DNA from 4 places in the Arthrobacter sp. SAFR-179 genome. Region 2 is predicted to be linked to each of the others. Evidence: riboswitches for the same ligand, from Rfam matches in the RefSeq annotation. Region 2 holds a riboswitch; each other region holds the start of a gene.
What was found. A riboswitch is a leader RNA that binds a small molecule or an ion and turns the genes downstream of it on or off. The one in region 2 is predicted to bind thiamine pyrophosphate.
Positions count from the first base shown of each region.

Region 1: it holds a riboswitch for thiamine pyrophosphate, as region 2 does, so the genes downstream of both, thiO (glycine oxidase ThiO) here and thiD (bifunctional hydroxymethylpyrimidine kinase/phosphomethylpyrimidine kinase) in region 2, are expected to answer to the same signal.
Region 3: it holds a riboswitch for thiamine pyrophosphate, as region 2 does, so the genes downstream of both, thiC (phosphomethylpyrimidine synthase ThiC) here and thiD (bifunctional hydroxymethylpyrimidine kinase/phosphomethylpyrimidine kinase) in region 2, are expected to answer to the same signal.
Region 4: it holds a riboswitch for thiamine pyrophosphate, as region 2 does, so the genes downstream of both, ACR65K_RS10525 (ECF transporter S component) here and thiD (bifunctional hydroxymethylpyrimidine kinase/phosphomethylpyrimidine kinase) in region 2, are expected to answer to the same signal.

Region 1 covers NZ_JBPFDM010000001.1:557,159-561,868, reverse strand. The annotation lists gene ACR65K_RS02820 (hypothetical protein) at 1-124, shown strand, start outside; gene ACR65K_RS02815 (thiazole synthase) at 221-1,036, opposite strand; gene thiS (sulfur carrier protein ThiS) at 1,041-1,277, opposite strand; gene thiO (glycine oxidase ThiO) at 1,274-2,572, opposite strand; TPP riboswitch at 2,566-2,684, opposite strand; gene thiE (thiamine phosphate synthase) at 2,712-3,446, shown strand; gene ACR65K_RS02795 (RNB domain-containing ribonuclease) at 3,483-4,710, shown strand, end outside.
Region 2 covers NZ_JBPFDM010000002.1:471,676-476,385, reverse strand. The annotation lists gene ACR65K_RS06580 (Rne/Rng family ribonuclease) at 1-2,747, shown strand, start outside; TPP riboswitch at 2,899-2,996, shown strand; gene thiD (bifunctional hydroxymethylpyrimidine kinase/phosphomethylpyrimidine kinase) at 3,004-4,524, shown strand.
Region 3 covers NZ_JBPFDM010000001.1:892,565-897,274, reverse strand. The annotation lists gene ACR65K_RS04290 (VOC family protein) at 1-500, opposite strand, end outside; gene ACR65K_RS04285 (amidohydrolase family protein) at 600-1,682, opposite strand; TPP riboswitch at 1,762-1,869, shown strand; gene thiC (phosphomethylpyrimidine synthase ThiC) at 1,865-3,691, shown strand; gene ACR65K_RS04275 (alpha/beta fold hydrolase) at 3,688-4,422, opposite strand; gene ffh (signal recognition particle protein) at 4,528-4,710, opposite strand, start outside.
Region 4 covers NZ_JBPFDM010000005.1:76,470-81,179, forward strand. The annotation lists gene ACR65K_RS10510 (glycosyltransferase family 2 protein) at 1-95, opposite strand, end outside; gene ACR65K_RS10515 (iron-containing redox enzyme family protein) at 135-1,190, opposite strand; gene ACR65K_RS10520 (heme-degrading domain-containing protein) at 1,390-1,932, opposite strand; TPP riboswitch at 2,016-2,156, shown strand; gene ACR65K_RS10525 (ECF transporter S component) at 2,225-2,848, shown strand; gene ACR65K_RS10530 (ABC transporter ATP-binding protein) at 2,854-4,392, shown strand; gene ACR65K_RS10535 (energy-coupling factor transporter transmembrane component T family protein) at 4,389-4,710, shown strand, end outside.

The sequences.
Region 1 (4,710 bases), on a different contig from region 2:
CTGGCTTCCCTGGGTCCTGCCCATCGTTCTCGGCATTGCAGCCGCCATCGCCGCCGTCGTCTACCTGGGCCGCACGCGTGCGCGCCACGACGCACAGCAGCTCACGGCGATCCTGCGGCGCTGAGCTTCCAGTCGCGTGCACGTGGCGGCAAAGACTAAACGGCTGTGGCCACCACCCACGCGGGTGGTGGCCACAGCCGTTTAACCGGATATCGGGAGCCTAGAGGAACTCTGCCCTGCCCTCCATTGCCGACGATGCCAGGGCGTGCTCCCTGCGCGGGATGCGCCCGGCCGCCCGGGCCATCCGGCCGGAAATCACTGCGTGCTTGAAGGCCTCGCCCATGAGCGTCGGGTTCTGCGCCCGGGTGACAGCCGTGGCCAGCAGCACGGCATCGCAGCCCAACTCCATGGCAAGGGCGGCGTCGGACGCCGTGCCGATGCCGGCGTCCAGGACCACAGGCACGGTGGCCCGGGAAACAATGAGCTCGATGTTGTGCGGGTTCAGGATCCCCAGGCCGGTGCCGATCGGGGCGCCCAGCGGCATGACGGCGGTGGCGCCAAGGTTCTCCAGCCGCAGCGCCAGCACGGGATCGTCATTGGTGTAGGCAAAGACCTTGAAGCCGCGGTTGACCAGCTGCTCGGTGGCCTCGACGAGTTCCACGGCGTCCGGGAGGAGGGTTTGTTCGTCCGCGATGACCTCGAGTTTGACCCAGTCGGTCTCCAGTGCCTCGCGGGCAAGTTCTGCGGTGAGGACCGCGTCCCGGGCGGTGAAGCAGCCGGCGGTGTTGGGCAGGACCCGGATCCCGTGGTCCACCAGCAGCTGGAACAGTGATCCGGTTTCCGCGGTGGAGTAGCGCCGCATGGCCACGGTGGTCAGCGCGGTGCCGGAAGCCAGGAGCGCTGCGCCCAGGCCGTCGAGGCTGGGCGCTCCCCCGGTGCCCATGATGAGCCTGGATCCGAGGGCGACGCCGTCGATCACCAGGGCGTCGCCGGTCCCGGGGCTTCCTGCGGGGTTGATGGTGCTGGTTTCGGTCATGGTGTCAGCCTCCCTGTACTGCTGTGACAAGTTCGATGTCGTCACCCTCGGCGAGCGCGGTGGCGAACCATTGGCTGCGCGGCACCACCTGTGCGTTGTGCGCGACGGCGACCCCCAGCTTCTCGCCGTCGGTCGCCTGCCCGTTGTCAGCCAGCGGGCGTCCGGTGACCTGGCTGACCAGCGTGGTGATGGAGGCGCCGTCGGCAACCGTGTGCGGGTTTCCGTTAAGGGTGATGTTCACGCTGTCTCCTTGATGAAGGGGCTTGTTGCTGCTGTGGCCGGCCTGGAGAACCGGTCCGGGCTGAAGGGTGCCCAGCGGGGATCGGACTTTCCGTCCAGCAGCTCCCTGCAGATGGCCGCTGCGGCGGGGGTGAGCAGGACGCCGTGCCGGAAGAATCCGGTGGCAATGATGAGCCCCGGGACATGCCCGGCTTGTCCGCCCACGGAGGCCCCAGGCACCGGCACCCGGCCCAGGAGCGGTGCGTTGTCAGGGGTTCCGGGCCGGGCACGGGCGGTGGATTCCAGGAGTTCAAGTTCGGCGACGGCGGGCACCAGCGCCTGCGCGTCCCGCAGCAGCTGGTATACGCCTCCGGCACTGACGGCGCCGGACAGGGCATCCTCGCGCTGGGTGGCTCCAATCACCACCGTCCCGTCCTGCCGCGGGACGATATACACCGGCACGCCGTGGACCAGCCCGCGGACCGTTGACGTGACCAGGGGCTGAAGGTGGCGGGGAACGGCAAGGCGGAGGATGTCCCCGTGCACGGGCCGCAACGGCAGCTCGAGGCCGTCCGGCAGGCCGTCAAGCGCCCCCGCCTGCAGCCCGTTGGCCACCACCGTCTCCGTTGCCAGCACCGTGCCGCCGCCCGCAAGGCGGACGCCGGCAACAGCTCCGCCGTCCCACAACAGCCGGGCTGCCCGGTCCGGAACGGCGTAACCATCGACTGCCCCGGCAACGGCCAGTTCCGGCAACTCCTGCGCCGCGCCGGCCAGGGCCAGGCGCAGGGCTGCCACCAGGCGCCGCGGGTCCACCTGGTGGTCTGCCGGGGTGTCCAGGGCGCAGGCAATGGCCGGGCTGAGCAGCGGCTCGCGCTTCCGGGCTTCGCGCACGGTGAGGGGCTCCACCTCCAGCCCGTTGTCCTGCTGGACCAAACGCAAATCCATGAGTGCCCGGCGGTCGGCTGCGTCGGCACCCACCGCGAGTGTCGCCGTCGTGAGGTATCCGGAATCCGCGCCCGTGGCACTGTCCAGGGCGGCGGCGAACCCCGGCCAGCGCGATGATGCGTCCAGCATCAGTTCCAGGAGGTCTTCCTCCTGGTAGTGCAGTTCGCTGACGGGGGCCAGCATGCCGGCGGCCGCCCAGCTGGCGCCGGTGCCCGGTGCGTGGTCGATGAGGACCACCGAGCGTCCGGAACGCTGCGCCTCCCAGGCGATTCCGTGCCCCACCACTCCCCCGCCGATGACCGCAACATCGGCCCGGACCGTGGAGGAGCTGGAGGCGTCGGCGGACCCGGGATGGTTGAAAGGGGTGCGCATATGGATTCCTTCCCTACGCCGGCATTACCCGGATCAGGTCAAGCGGTCGGCTCTGACGCCCTCTCAGCCCGGCGCTTTGTGACAGCTGCCGCGGGCTCCCGCAGTACCAGCCCAGTTTAGAGGAACTAGGCTTGCACGCATGAATGTGTCCACCCCATCCTTCCCCGCCGGCCACCGCGCTCCCGCCACCGAAGTTGTCAATTCACGGGACAGCGACGCCCTCAAGGCGGCCCGCCTGTACCTCTGCACCGATGCGCGCCGGGACCGCGGCGACTTTGCGGAGTTCGTTGACGCCGCGTTCGCCGGCGGCGTGGACATCATCCAGCTGCGCGACAAAGCCATCGAGGCTGCCGAGGAACTGGACCTCCTGGCGGTGCTGAAGGAGACGGCGGTACGGCACGGCAGGCTGTGGGCTGTCAATGACCGTGCGGACATCGCCGTCCTCTCCGGGGCGCCGGTGTTCCACATCGGCCAAAAGGACCTTCCCTTGCCCGCAGCACGTACGTTGGTCAATGGAAATGCCGCAATCGGGCTCTCCAGCCACACAACGGGGCAGGTGGACGCCGCGCTGGCAGCAGCTGCCGGTCCGGCCGGCCTGGACTATTTCTGCGTGGGTCCGGTCTGGGCCACCCCCACCAAACCCGGCAGGGCAGCCGTCGGACCAGACCTGGTGAAGTACGCCGCGGACGCCTCAGGAAAGGTGGCAGATCCGGTGCCCTGGTTTGCCATTGGCGGCATCGACCACGGAAACGTCCGGCAGGTGGCGGAAGCCGGTGCCCGCAGGATCGTGGTGGTCCGCGCCATCACTGAGGCTCCCGACCCCGCGGCCGCGGCTGCTTCACTCCTCGACGCGCTGGACGCCGCCGGCGCCTGATGCCATATCCGTGGACTTGGAGCTACGCTGATTTTTGTGTCACATCATCGGCTGGCCCCCAACGTCCATGACCACAGGAACGCCTTGGAAGAGGCGTTGGGCCTGCTGCGGACCGAACTCGAACTGCCGGGGCCCTACCCCGCTGACGCAGTAGCCGATGCCCGGGCCGCCGTGGCTGCCCTGAAGCTGCCGTCCTATGACCTGACCGCCGTGGAGTTCGTGACCATCGATCCGGCATCGTCCACGGACCTTGACCAGGCGGTGTTCATCGAACCGGACGGGAACGGCTACCGGGTGCTGTACGCGATCGCCGACGTCCCGGCGTTTGTTGCCCCGGGAGGGCCCCTGGACGCCGAGACCCGTCGCCGGGGCCAGACGTTCTACGCTCCGGACGGCAGGATTCCGCTGCATCCGGAAGTCATCAGCGAGGGGGCAGGGAGCCTGCTGCCGGGGCAGGACTGTTCAGCGTTCGTATGGGACTTCACGCTCGACGGCGATGCGTCCGTTTTGTCGGTGGGTGTCAGGAGGGCGCGGGTCCGCAGCCGCGACAAGCTCAGCTACAAGGGCGCGCAGGCAGACCTCGACGCCGGGACTGCATCAACGGTGCTGCGGCTGCTCCGCGAGGTGGGCCTGAAACGGGTAGCCCTGGAAAGGGAACGTGGAGGGGCAAGCCTCAACATGCCCGAGCAGGAAATTGTCCAGCTGCCCGATGGCGGCTACCGCATTGACGCCGTCCCGCAGCTTCCCGTGGAGGACTGGAACGCGCAGATATCGCTGATGACCGGGATGGCGGCCGCGCAGCTCATGCTGGAGGGCAAGGTGGGAATCCTGCGCACCATGCCCGCCCCGGACGAACGGTCCCTGCGGCACTTCCGCCTGCAGACCGAGGTGCTGGGCAGGCCCTGGGACGGCGAGGTCAGCTACGGCGAGTACCTGCGTTCACTCGATCCCACCGATCCGCGCCAACTGGCCATCATGCATTCCGCCGGCATGCTGTTCCGGGGAGCCTCGTATACCGCTTTCGACGGCACGGTCCCCGAGGACGGGGTGCAGTCCGCCATCGGCGCGGCCTATGCCCACACCACCGCACCGCTGCGCCGCCTGGTGGACCGCTTCGTCCTGGTCATCTGCGAGGCCCTGAGCAACGGAGGCGATGTTCCTGGCTGGGCCCGGGAGGCCCTTCCGCTGCTGCCGGGCATCATGGCCGGCTCAGACCAGCTGGCGTCCCGGATGGAACGCCTGGCCCTGGACACCGTGGAGGCGG
Region 2 (4,710 bases):
CCCCGGCCGGGGACAAGGGCGAGGCCGCACCTGCCGCGGCTGCCAGCCCCTTTGGTTCCCTCTTCCTGGAACCTGCATCCCCCACGTCCGTGCTCTTCCAGGCACCGGACCTCAGCACCGTGGTCCGTCCCGCAGCCCCCGCCGTCGAGGAGCCTGAAGAGGAAGAAACCGAAGACGGCGACGATGCCTCCGGCCGCCGCCGGCGCCGCAGCCGGGGCCGCAGGGGCCGCAGCCGCATCGGCGACGGTACGGACCAGGACAGCGAGGGCGGCAGCGCCGAAGCTGACGCCGAGGACGAGGCGGACGAGGACAACGCCACGCAGCCGGAGGACGGTGTGACGTCCCGCCGCCGTCGGCGCCGCCGCCGCGGGGACCAGGACCTTGAACTCACCGGCGGCGGGGATGACGATCCGCCCAACACGGTCACGAGGGTCCGTGCGCCCCGTGCCGTCACTGAAGCACCGGTCAGCAACCGCGTCACCAGCGTGAAGGGCTCCACCCGTTTGGAGGCCAAGAAGCAGCGCCGCCGCGAATCCCGCGACACGGGCCGCCGCCGCACGGTGATCACCGAGGCCGAGTTCCTGGCCCGCCGCGAATCCGTTGACCGGCAAATGATCGTCCGCCAGCGCGACGACAGGATCCAGATCGCCGTCCTCGAAGACGGCGTCCTGGCCGAACACTTCGTGTCCAAGACACAACAGGACTCACTCATCGGCAACGTGTACCTGGGCAAGGTCCAGAACGTGCTGCCGTCCATGGAGGCGGCGTTCGTTGACATCGGACGCGGCCGCAACGCCGTGCTGTACGCCGGTGAAGTGAACTGGGAAGCGGTCAACCTTGAGGGCAAGCAGCGCCGGATCGAGAATGCGCTGAAGTCCGGCGACACCGTCCTGGTCCAGGTGACCAAGGATCCCGTGGGCCACAAGGGCGCCCGGCTCACCAGCCAGATCTCCCTTCCGGGCCGCTACCTGGTGTACGTGCCCGGCGGCTCGATGACCGGCATCTCCCGCAAGCTGCCCGACGTCGAACGCAACCGCCTCAAGCGGATCCTCAAGGACCGCCTGCCCGAGCACGCGGGCGTTATTGTCCGCACCGCCGCGGAAGGCGCATCGGAGGAAGAGTTGACGCACGACATCAACCGGCTCCGCGCCCAGTGGGAAGGCATTGAAAGCCAGTCCGCATCCACCAAGATCCTGGCGCCCGAGCTGCTCTACGGCGAACCCGACCTGACCATTAAGGTGGTCCGCGACGTCTTCAACGAGGACTTTTCCAAGCTCATCGTGTCCGGTGAGGAAGCCTGGGACACCATCGAGGCCTACGTCACCTACGTGGCGCCGGACCTGGTGGGACGCCTGGAGAAGTGGACCAAGGACCAGGACATCTTCTCCGCCTGGCGCATCGACGAGCAGATCCACAAGGCCCTTGAGCGCAAGGTCTTCCTGCCCTCCGGCGGCTCCCTGGTGATCGACCGCACCGAGGCCATGACGGTGGTTGACGTCAACACCGGCAAGTTCACCGGCAGCGGCGGCAACCTTGAGGAAACCGTCACCAAGAACAACCTGGAAGCTGCCGAGGAAGTGGTCCGGCAGCTGCGGCTGCGTGACATCGGCGGCATCATCGTGATCGACTTCATCGACATGGTGCTCGAATCCAACCGTGACCTGGTCCTGCGCCGCCTGGTGGAGTGCCTGGGCCGCGACCGGACCAAGCACCAGGTTGCCGAGGTCACGTCGCTGGGCCTGGTCCAGATGACCCGCAAGCGGATGGGTACGGGCCTGCTGGAAGTCTTCGGCGAGCAGTGCGAGGCCTGCGCGGGCCGCGGGGTAGTTACCCATGACGATCCCGTGGAGCACCGGCGTGCCAACATCGTGGCGGCCGAGCACCACGTCCAGCGCACGGACAACCGCCCCGAAGCCCGCGGGGAAGCCCACCGCACCGAGACGCAGCGGCCCGACGCCGGCCAGCCCGGAGTCCGTCCCGAGCGGAAACGGCGGCGCGGACGCGGCGGCCAGCAGCCCGAGGCTGTGCCGGCGCCTGCAGTGCACGTCCACACCGTCCTGCCGGACGCTGCGGATGCTGAGCGGCACGCCAAGGCAGAGGCCACCCGGCTTGCCCTGGCGAATATTGCGGCTGCGGCCCATGCCGCGCACCTGCATGACGATGAGGTGGCAGCAACCCGGCAGGCACCGCAGGCTGAGCCTGCGCCGGCTCCCGCAGAGGAGAAGCACGACGCCGATGCCCCGGCACGTCCCGCAGCTGTCCTGACCTTCGGCGGCGAGGAAGTCCCGCTTCCGTTCGTGGAGCACGCCGAGGAGCAGCATCCCAAGCCCGCCCTCACCCTGGACCGGCTGGCGGAAGCGTTCGCCCACCTGGGCCAGCCGGCTTCGCCCATGGTGGATGCGCCGGTCAAAGCCGCAGAGGACGTAAAGGCAGCCGAACCGGCAGCGCCCCAGCAGCAGGCAGGGGGAGCGGCAACCCGCGCCACCCTGGAAGCGCCGGCGGAAAAGGACTACTCCGACCACACCCTGGAGCAGTCCCGGCAACGCAGGCCGCGGCGGCACCGCGCTGCCAGCCGTGCCCAGGGCGCAGCCAACGAGACCGCTGTCCAGCACCACGAGAACGTGCAGTCGACGGCGGCAGGGCATTCACACGCAGCCAAGGCCCCCGACACCGCCAAGGCGGAAGCCGCCAAGCCGGCAGATGAACCCATCATCCTCGGCGTCGGAGTCCCTGCCTCCGAGCTCTAAGCCAAGACAGGACCAACGCGTCACCAAGGAAGTCCCCGCCATGTGGACCATTCCCCCCGAAATTCGCGGGGGAGTGGACCACAAGGCGGGGACTTCTCGCATCAACAGGAGCTGTCACCTTTCCGCCGCGTAGGCCCCAGCCGCTACGCTGGACAGCGACACGGGGTGCCGCGCATAAGGCCGGCTGAGATCCAGACCCGTTGAACCTGTCCGGCTAGTACCGGCGAAGGGATGTCTCTTGTCTTCGACCCTTTCCATGCCCCTGCCAACCGCGTCCCGCGTTCCTTTCGGGCTTCCCGCGGGCCGTGACGTCCCGCGGGTCCTCTCCATCGCCGGTTCCGATCCGTCCGGGGGAGCCGGAATCCAGGCGGACCTCAAAAGCATTGCCGCGCATGGCGGATACGGCATGGCAGCGATTACTGCCCTCACCGCCCAGAACACCCGCGGCGTGCAGTCCGTCCACGTCCCTCCCGCCGCGTTCCTGGCCCAGCAGCTGGATGCAGTCAGTGATGACATCAGTATCGACGCCGTCAAGATCGGCATGCTGGGCGACGAATCGGTGATCCGCGCCGTCCGCGAGTGGCTCGGAAAAGTCCGGCCCGCCGTCGTTGTCCTTGACCCGGTGATGGTGGCCACCAGCGGGGACCGGCTGCTGCAGGAGTCCGCCGAAGCCGCGCTCCGGGAGCTCCTGCCGCTTGCCCACCTCCTCACCCCCAACCTGCCCGAGCTCGCGCTGCTGCTTGGCACGGAGCCGGCCCAAAACTGGGATGCCGCCCTGGACCAGGGCAGGCGCCTGGCCGATGCCACCGGAGCCACCGTGCTGGTCAAGGGCGGCCACCTGGCAGGCCTGGACTGCCCGGACGCGCTGGTGAACACCGCGGGCCTTCTCGACCAGGAGGTGGTGGAAGTGCGGGCGAAGCGGATTTCAACGCGCAACAGCCACGGCACGGGATGTTCCCTGTCCTCCGCCATGGCAACCGTCCAGGCCCGCCTGGGTGACTGGGAGGCGTCGCTGCGGACCGTTAAGCCCTGGCTGGCCGGCGCGCTCGAGAACTCAGGCCAGCTGGAGGTGGGGCAGGGGAACGGACCCGTGCACCACTTCCACCACGTGCCGCCGGTCCTGGCGGAAGGCAGCTTCGCGGCCCGGCTGTGGGCCGAAGCCCGGCAGGACCTCGACGACATCTATGCGCTGGACTTCATCGGCGGACTGGCCTCGGGCGATCTTCCTGAGAAGGACTTTGCCTATTACCTGGCGCAGGATGCCCTTTACCTGAACGGCTATTCCCGCGTGCTGGCACGTGCCAGTGCCCTCGCCCCCTCGGAGGCCGAGCAGCTGTTCTGGGCACGGTCCGCGCAGCAGTGCCTTGAGGTGGAATCGGAACTTCACCGCTCGTGGCTCAGCACCCGCCCGGCCCCGGACGGGCTAGGCCCCGTCACCAAGTCTTATGTGGACCACCTCACCGCAGCGTCGGCGTCGGGCAGCTACGCGGTCCTCGCCGCCGCCGTCCTGCCCTGCTTCTGGCTCTACGCAGAGGTTGGTGCCACGCTGCACGTCCGGTTCCTTGCCTCCGGGGAACCGGCCGGGCACGCTTACGCGGACTGGCTCCGCACCTATGCAGATGAAGGCTTTGCCGAAGCCACGCGCCAGGCCATTGCCATCGTGGATGCGGCCGGACGGCGGGCTTCCGACCATGAGAAGGCCGCGATGGTGACGGCGTTCAAGCAGTCCTGCCGGCTCGAGGTGGACTTCTTCGACGCGCCGCGCCTGCACTCCTGAACCGGGGCCGGCGGGTGAGCCGGTACTATGGTGGGGCATGGTGCGGACGCCGGACCTGAGCTGTGGTACCTATCACAGCAACCCGCCGGGAACCAGCCTCATTTGCGGCCGAAGACAAAATTAGCGTAATCTAGATCTTCGGTGCTTACGCCAACACTTGGGTTATGACCCCACGGCGTTGAGGCA
Region 3 (4,710 bases), on a different contig from region 2:
GACTCCTCGGTGAGGTGCTGCTCCAGGTAGCGCTGCGGCGGAAGCGCGAGGCTGTCCATCACCACGTCCGTCCCGTTCCAGGACCAGTTGCTGCGGGGCCGGTCCCAGTACAGTTCAATGCCGTTGCCCTCGGGATCGGTGAAATAGAAGGCTTCACTGACCAGGTGGTCGGCACTGCCGGTGAAGGAGCGGGGCTCGTACTGGGCGGCGGTGGCGATGGTGGCGGCGAGGGAAGCCTGGTCCTCGAACAACAGGGCGGTGTGGAACAGGCCCGCTTCCCCCCTGCCGGGAAGGTGCAGTCCGGGAGCCGGCGCCAGGTGGACCAGCGGCCTGCCGAGCCTGCCAAGGTAGAGGCCGCCGTCCTGCTCAGCCACCACCTCGAGGCCCAGGGCGCGCTGGTAGTAGTCGGTCATGACCTTCATGTCACCGACCTTGAGCATTACCGTGCCCATGGCGAGGTCGGCAGGAAGAAGGTCCTGGCTGCTGGCTGCTTCGGTCATGTGAAGGCTCCTTGTATTGGAGGCCGTCCCGTTGGCGGCCTGTCACAAATTAAAATTACTTGAAGCTTCAATTTATTCCAAGTGCCGGGCTCATTCTGCTCACCTGATGATGCGGCCGCCCAGCACCACATGTTCCAGGGCCGTGATGGTTTCCGGGACCGCCCGCGGATCCTCACGGCATACCACAACGTCGGCCCGCGCACCTTCGGCCAGGTTGTCCGCTCCCAGCCAGGTGCGGGCTGCCCAGCAGGCAGCATCCAGGGCCGCCTCCATGGGCAGGCCCGCGCCGTGCAGGGCGAGGATCTCGTCGGCGATCCTGCCGTGGCGGATCACGCTGCCGGCATCCGTGCCGGCAAAGATGCGCACCCCGGCGGCGTGGGCTTCGGCCACCCGTTCCAGCCGGCGCTCCCAGAGGGAGCGCATGTGGGCCGCGTAGCGCGGGAACTTGGCCTCTGCCTGGGCAGCGATCCCGGGGAAGGTGGCGATGTTGATGAGGGTGGGGACGATCGGCACATCCTGCTCCGCGAACCGGGGCAGGTGCCGGGGCAGCAGCCCGGTGGCGTGCTCGATGCAGTCGATGCCGGCGTCCAGCATCTGGTCCAGCGTGTCCTCGGCGAAGCAATGCGCCGTGACCCGGGCACCTTCGTCATGGGCAGCCCGGACAGCGTCACGCACGACGCCGGCAGGAAAGGACGGCGCGAGGTCACCGGCGCTCCGGTCGATCCAGTCCCCCACCAGCTTGACCCAGCCGTCGCCGTCGCGCGCCTGCTTCCGCACGGCCTCCACAAGCCCCTCGGGCTCGACCTCCTCCGCGAAGCCGCGCAGGTAGCGGCGCGTGCGGGCCACGTGCCTTCCAGCCCGGATCAACACCGGGAAGTCCCGGCCGCCCTGCATCCAGCGGGTATCGGCAGGTGAACCGGCGTCGCGGGCCAGCAGGGTTCCGGCGTCGAGGTCGGCCAGCGCCTGGTCCCGGGCCATTGCGGGTTCCACCGGACCGGCGGGACCCAGTCCGATGTGGCAGTGGGCGTCAGCGAACCCCGGCAGCACCCAGCCGTCGAGCACCCGCCCAGGAGCGGCACCAGGCCGGTTGAACGTGAGCTTGCCGTCCACCGACCAAAGTCCATGACGGACCCGGTCCGGTGCGGTCAGGACAGGTCCGCGAAAGTGAATGATCTCTGCCATCGGGCTTCCTTTCGATGCCCGGACAGGCTAGCACCCGCAAATGTGACAAGGCTCTTCCGCGCCCCTGTGGTAGCTTCTTTCCTGACCACACGGGTGCCCTTGCAGGGGCTGAGATCGGGCTGACGCAGCCTGCGACCGTTGAACCTGTCCGGGTAATGCCGGCGAAGGAAGTGAGTATTCCCTTGAGTACACAAAACACCCAGTTGAACCCTGCCCACCTGCCGTCAGCCGGGAGGTCCGGCGCCGACTCCCTGCCACAGGTGACGCAGTCCCTGGCGTCGCATTCATTGGCGTTCATCGACGACGCCGCGTCCGGAATCCGCGTGCCGGTGACGGAGATTGCCCTGGAGCCGTCACCCAACGGGCAGCAGAACGCACCTTTCCGGACCTACCGCACTGCCGGGCCCGGAAGCGACCCCGTCCGCGGCCTGCAGCCCTTCCGCGCCGAATGGATCGTGGCGCGCGGGGACACCGAGGCCTACAGCGGCAGGGAACGCAACCTGCTCGACGACGGCCGCTCGGCCGTCCGCCGGGGTGCTGCCTCGGCGGAGTGGAAGGGCGCGCAGCCGGTGCCCCGCCGCGCCGTCGACGGCCGGACGGTGACCCAGATGCACTATGCCCGGCAGGGAATCATCACGCAGGAGATGCGTTTCGTGGCGCTGCGCGAGAACTGCGACGTGGAGTTGGTTCGGAGCGAACTTGCTGCCGGCCGCGCCATCGTCCCGAGCAACATCAACCATCCGGAGTCCGAGCCGATGATCATCGGCAAGGCTTTCCTGGTGAAGATCAACGCCAACATCGGAAACTCGGCCGTGACGAGCTCCATCGCCGAGGAGGTGGACAAGCTGCAGTGGGCCACCCAGTGGGGCGCGGATACGGTGATGGACCTGTCCACCGGCGACGATATCCACACCACGCGGGAATGGATCATCCGCAACTCCCCCGTGCCGATCGGCACCGTTCCCATCTACCAGGCCCTGGAAAAAGTCAACGGCGAGGCCAACGCGCTGACCTGGGAAATCTTCCGGGACACGGTGATTGAACAGTGCGAACAGGGCGTGGACTACATGACCATCCACGCCGGGGTTCTGCTTCGCTATGTGCCGCTGACGGCCGACAGGGTGACGGGCATTGTCTCGCGCGGCGGCTCCATCATGGCCGGCTGGTGCCTGGCCCACCACCAGGAGAACTTCCTCTACACGCACTTTGACGAGCTGTGCGAAATTTTCGCGAAGTACGACGTTGCCTTCTCCCTGGGCGACGGCCTGCGCCCCGGCTCCACCGCGGACGCCAACGACGCCGCCCAGTTCGCGGAACTGGACACGCTCGCCGAGCTCACCCAGCGCGCATGGGAGTACGACGTACAGGTAATGGTGGAGGGCCCCGGCCACGTTCCGTTCCACCTGGTCCGGGAAAACGTCGAACGCCAGCAGGAGCTGTGCAAGGGTGCGCCGTTCTACACCCTCGGACCGCTGGTGACGGACGTGGCCCCCGGCTATGACCACATCACCTCCGCAATCGGTGCCACCGAAATTGCCCGGTACGGCACCGCGATGCTCTGCTACGTCACGCCGAAGGAACACCTGGGCCTGCCCAACAAGGACGACGTGAAGACCGGCGTGATCACCTACAAGATCGCAGCCCACGCCGCGGACCTGGCGAAGGGCCACCCCGGTGCGCGCGAACGCGATGACGCCTTGTCCAAGGCGCGGTTTGAATTCCGCTGGCGCGACCAGTTCGCGCTGTCCCTGGACCCGGTGACGGCGGAGGCGTTCCACGACGAGACCCTGCCGGCCGAACCTGCCAAGACAGCGCACTTCTGCTCGATGTGCGGGCCCAAGTTCTGCTCCATGCGGATCAGCCAGGACATCCGGGACGAATTCGGCTCCGCGGAGGCGCAGGCGGCCCGGGCCAACGTCGCATCGGGGATGCGGGAGAAAAGCGAAGAGTTCCTGGCGGCCGGCGGCAAGGTCTACCTGCCGGAGCTTCGCGTTCCTGCTGAGGGCTAGGAGGCCCGGGCGGGCTGGCTCCGGCTGACCTGGCTGATGAACTGCCGGATGGCCCGGTCCCCGTCCGTGGAGTCGTGCGGCCGGTGCCCTCCCGCGGCGACGCGGTGCAGGGCGCCGGTCTCCCGCAGGTAGCCTGCAATTTCCTCGTAAAGCGGCTCCCACCCCCCGGTCAGGACCAGCGTGGGCACACCGGGAACGATGTGCAGCGGCGCCTCCCACGAGGGCGCCTGGAGCCGGAGCCTGCGGGCGGACCTCTTTTCCTCCACGGTGGCGGGCTGCTGCAGGTCCGTGGCGAAGACCCGCCGGACGAATTCGCGCTGGAAGTCTTCGTCGCCGAGTTGGTGGCGGACGTCGAAAAGGGGCTGCATCAGGCTGATGTGGGCCGCCGTAGCCGGAAGCTCTGCCGTCAGGGAGAGGCAGGCCGGCTCCACGAGCGTCAGCGAAAAGACCAGGTCCGGACGTTCAACGGCGGCCATCATGGCCGCGATGGCGCCCTGGGCGTGCGCCACCACATGGCCGCCGGCGGCCCCGCGGCCATCGTCGGCAAGGGATCGCAGGATGATGGCGGTGTCCTCGGCGAAGGATGATTCCAGTGGCTCCGCGACGGCATCAAAGCCGTGCCGGCGGAGGAACAATGCGTCATAGGACAGTGCCATGCCGTGCTGGCGCGGCCACGCAGCGGCGCCAAAAGTCCCGGCGCCGTGCACGAACACTACCCTCTGCTTGAACATGTCCCAACCCTATTCCACGGCGCTGACATCCCATGTAAGTAGCAGCAGATGTCGTTATGAGCCTTCATAACGACATCTGCTGCTACTTAGTTGGGCCGGGTGTGCTTATTTGCCGAGGAACTTGTCAAAGCCCTTGGGAAGGTTCAGCTGGGACGGATCGAAGTCGCCGCCCTGCTGGCCAAAGGCGGCGCCGGTGGGCAGTGCCTTCGCAGCGTTGGCACGGCGGGCTTCCGCTTCCTTGCGCTCCTGGGCAGCCTTTGCCGGGTTGCCGGACTTTGCCTTCTTCTT
Region 4 (4,710 bases), on a different contig from region 2:
ATCCAGTCCGCGAGGCGCCGGAGGTAGTCCGACAGATCAGCCAGGCCGGAATCCTCATTCCAGCGCAGGGGAAGGATGTACTCCGCCCCGGCCAAGCAGGCGTGCCCGCCCTTGGACACTGTTAGGGCGGGCCGTCATGCTGCCGCCGGCACGGCCGCCCGCAGCGATGATGTCCCGGCTTCCCACGAGGACAGGAGGTGGGCGGAGAGCCGGCTGTCGATGGCCATGACGGCCGTCGCGCCAAACAGGACGTCCGCCAGGAGTTCCGGCTCGGCTTCGACGAGGCCGCCGGCGAGGTCACGGCCGGCGATCTGCTCGTGCACGGCGTCGGCCTCCACATGTTCGTCAAAGTAGTGCGTGACGTCCGCGCCGAACCCGTGCCGGCGAAATCCGTTGCCGTAGAACCGGTTGGGCTGGGAGGAGGTCATTTCGTAGATTGCCAGGTGGCCGGTGATGGCACCGCGGAGCCGCCGGTTCAGTCCGCAGAGGGACATGAGGTTTACCGATGCGAGGGAGACTGCGGGGACGGCATCAACGTAGGCGCCGTAGCTGTCGTCGAGGCCCAGGCCACGCATGGTCCGTGCGAACAGCGCGCTGTGCATCCGCTCGGGGCGGCCGCCGCCGTATTCGTCCGTCTGGATTTCCACGAGTGCGGCTTTGGGCCGTCCACTGAGGCGCGGGATGGCCCATGTGTGGGGATCGGCTTCCTTCAGCTGGTACACGGATTTGTGGACCAGGAATTCCTTGAGCTGCCCCAGGTCTGCCTTCCTGGCCACGTACCGGGAGACGCTGGGGCCGGTGTCCTTGCCGGCGAGGCCGAACAGGACATCGGCTACCTGGTCGCTGGTCATGGCACCGCCGGCGGGCAGTTCGAGGTCCCCGGCGGCCTGCTGTGCGGCGGCGCGAAGGTCCGCCTCAAACGGTTCCTCGAGCAGCCGCCGGACCCTGATCAGCCCCGGCTCCCACTCCCAGTGGTCGGAGACGCCGTCCAGCCCCGAGTAATGGAGCTCGTAGAGGCAGAAGAGGGCCAACTGGATGTCCTCGTCGCCAATGATGTCAGCGGTGGCAGCCACCTGCCGTGCGGCCAGGCGGTACAGGGCGTCCAGTTCTGTCCCGGCGGAGTCCGGAGCCTGCGCCAGGACCGTGAACAGGGCGCTGCTGAGGGGGCCTCTGGTTTCCGGGATTCTCATGGTGCTCCTTGGTCTGCCGCGCTGGTGACGGGAACGAACGCGGGACCGCCCATGGTGAGTTCCATGCCCTGTCCTCCTCGAAACCCGGGGGACAATATAGTAAGCATGATTACTAATAAAAGCTAAGCAGGCTTTGTATATAGGGGTTTTGCTGGGTCCCCCCGTACCCAGCTGCGGACAGTGTTCAGCCAGGCAGTGGTCAGTCAGACAGGGCCGACCCCAGTATGTCGCGCAGCGCCTCCACCACCAGGTCATGGTCCTGCAGCTGCGGCAATCCGGAGACGGTGACCGTGGCCACGGCACCCACGCCGGTGACGTAGATGGGAAATGAGCCGCCGTGGGCTGCATACCGGGACTGGTCGAACCAGGCGTTGTCCTCGATCCTGCCCCCGCCCAGCCGGCCCCGCAGTCCCACCAAAAGTGACGGCACCTCGTACCGGGCGGCAGTGCTCTGCTTGGCCCGGATCCAGTGCCCGTTGTCAGGAGTGGCGCCGGGAAGCGCGACGTGGAACAGTACCTGCTCGCCCTTAGTGATATCGATGGCGATGGGAAGCGACCGCTCCTTGCCCAGTTCCACCAGAAGCAGCCCAAGGTTCAGTGCGTCATCCGGCGAAAAGCCGGGGAAGTGGAGCTCCCGGACCTCCGCCTCGACCCGGGCAACCAGGGCCTCGAGCGACCCCTCGGGCTGGGCGTCGGGGGAATCGGGATCGAACCCGGTCACATCCGGTGGAATGGCGCTCATGGCCTTCAATCTACCCCCGCCCGGTGTAAACTTGACCACGCCCGGAAGGGCAATCAAAAGCCTTACCCAACAAAAAGCAACACTACAAACGACAGGGGAGCGCCGCCGTCGGGCATCCTGGCATCCGCCGGGCACCGCAGGTGGGCGCTGAGAGTGCGGACAGCCGCAGACCCTCGAACCTGATCCGGTTAGTACCGGCGCAAGGGAGTCGAGTTCTCGAAGTGTCGCGGCTGCACGGCAACGGGCCGTCAGCCGGGTCCACTTTCCCCTCCTGTTTCCCAGGAGGATTCCAATGAGCACTGCAGCAATCAAGAAGACCACCAGTAAGTCCTGGCGCGTCGTGGACATCGTCGTCGCCGCGCTGGTGGCCATCGCCGGCGGCGTTATTTTCTGGGCGTGGTCGCAAGGGGCGGCGGCAGTATCCGTGCCGATGAACGCCGCCTACCCGCCCCTGACCGGCATCATTGCCGGCGGATGGATGATCCCGGGCGTGCTGGGCATGCTGATCATCCGCAAGCCGGGCGCCGCACTGTTCTGCGAGACCGTGGCCGCCACCGGGGAACTGCTCATGGGCTCCCAGTACGGCGCCTCGGTCCTCTTCTCCGGCTTCGTCCAGGGCCTGGGCGCGGAAATCATCTTTGCCATCTTCGTCTACCGCAAGTTCAACCTGCCCGTGTCCCTGCTGGCAGGTGCGGCAGCAGGTCTCTTCTGCGGCCTGAATGACTCCTTTGCGCCGTGGGGCTGGAACATCGCGTACTCCGGCGGCGACAAGCTGGCCTATATCGTCTTCTGCATGATTTCCGGAGCAGTCATTGCCGGCGCCCTGTCCTGGGTGGCCACCCGCGGCCTGGCGCGGACGGGAGTCCTGAGCTCCTTCGCCTCGCGCAAGGCTGCCACGGAGCCTGTCTTCTCCTGATGGCAATGGCCCAGGCCACGGCGGTCCGCCCTGCCGCTGTCACCGCCCGCGGGTGGGGATGGCGGCACGCCGGCAGGGCAAAGCCCGCCGTCCACGCCCTTGACCTGGACATCAGCCCGGGGGAGCGGGTGCTCCTGCTCGGCCCCTCGGGCGCCGGCAAGTCCACCCTCCTTCATGCGCTGGCAGGGGTGCTGGGGGACATCAACGACGACGGCGGCGAGGCAGGGGACGCCGACGAGTCAGGTTCGCTCCTGGTTGACGGCGCCGTGCCCCGGACCCAGCGCGGGTGCGCCGGGCTCATGCAGCAGGACCCCGAGACGCAGGTGGTCCTGTCGCGGTTGGGGGACGACGCCGCCTTCGGTGCCGAGAACCTTGCGGTGCCGCGGGAGGAAATCTGGGCGCGGGTGCACGAGGCGCTTGCCGACGTCGGACTGTCCCACCTCCCGCTGGACCACCCGACGTCGGCCCTGTCCGGCGGGCAAAAGCAGCGCCTGGCGCTGGCCGGCATCCTGGCCATGCGCCCGGGCCTGATCCTGCTGGATGAGCCGACCGCCAACCTGGATCCCGCCGGCGTGCTGGAGGTCCGCGACGCCGTGGCGCGCTGCCTAAACAAGACAGGGGCCACCCTGGTGGTGGTGGAGCACCGGGTTTCGGTGTGGAAGGACCTGGTGGACCGGATCGTGGTCCTGCAGCCGGGTTCCGGCACCAATCCTGCCGTGCTCCTGGATGGCCCGCCGGACCGGGTGCTCACGGAGGCCCGTGCCATGCTCGCCGCAGCCGGTGTGTGGGTGCCCGGCTACGTGCCGGCAACCCGCGCCCGCGCCGTTGTCCCGGCGCCCGGCACGGGGAACCTGCTGCTGGCCGCCGAACAGCTGGGTGTCTCCCGCGAACGTCCCCGCCGCCAAGGCTTCCGGAAGATTCCGCCGGTACCGGTCCAGGAAGGCCTGTCCGCGCAGGTCCGCGCCGGGCAGGCCCTCGCCGTCACAGGCCCCAACGGTGCCGGCAAGTCCACTTTCGCGCTCACCCTGGCCGGGCTGCTGGAGCCGGTCTCCGGAAAGGTGTCCGCCACCCTGGACCTCAGCCGCGGGGCGGGCATCGACCCATACCGCTGGAAGGCCGACCAGTTGATTTCGCGCGTGGGGACGGTGTTCCAGGAGCCGGAGCACCAGTTCGTGACCGGCAAGGTATTGGATGAGCTGCTGTTCGGCCCCCGGCACCTGGGCCACGGCGAGGACCGGGTGGACGAACTGCTGGAGCGGCTGCGGCTCACCCACCTGGTGGACGCGAACCCCTATACGCTCTCCGGCGGCGAGAAGCGGCGGCTGTCCGTAGCCACCGTCCTTGCCGCCAGCCCGCAGGTGCTGGTCCTGGACGAGCCCACGTTCGGGCAGGACGCCAACACGTGGGCCGAGCTGGCCTCGTTCCTGTCCGAACTCCTGGACGCCGGCACCGCGGTGGTCTCCGTGACCCATGACGCCGAATTCACGGAAGCATTGGGCGGGACCGAACTGCGAATGGCTGCGGCGGAAGCGGTGGCACCATGAGGCAGCAACTCACCCTGACCGGCAACCATGCCCTCCTGGCCCGCGCCAACCCACTGAGTAAGTTCGCGGCCGTCCTGCTCATCACCGCGGTCCTGGCGCTGTCCATCGACTGGGTGTCGGCATCCGTGGCCCTGGTTTTCGAGCTGCTGCTGTTTCCACTGGCCGGGCTCACCCTGTCCCTGCTGTGGCAGCGCGGGTGGCCGCTGATCATCGCCGCCGCCGTGGGCGGCTGGAGCACGTCCATCCTTGCGCCGGACAGCGGCAGGACCCTGCTCGACGCCGGCATCTGGACCATGAGCGAAGGATCCCTGCAGCTGG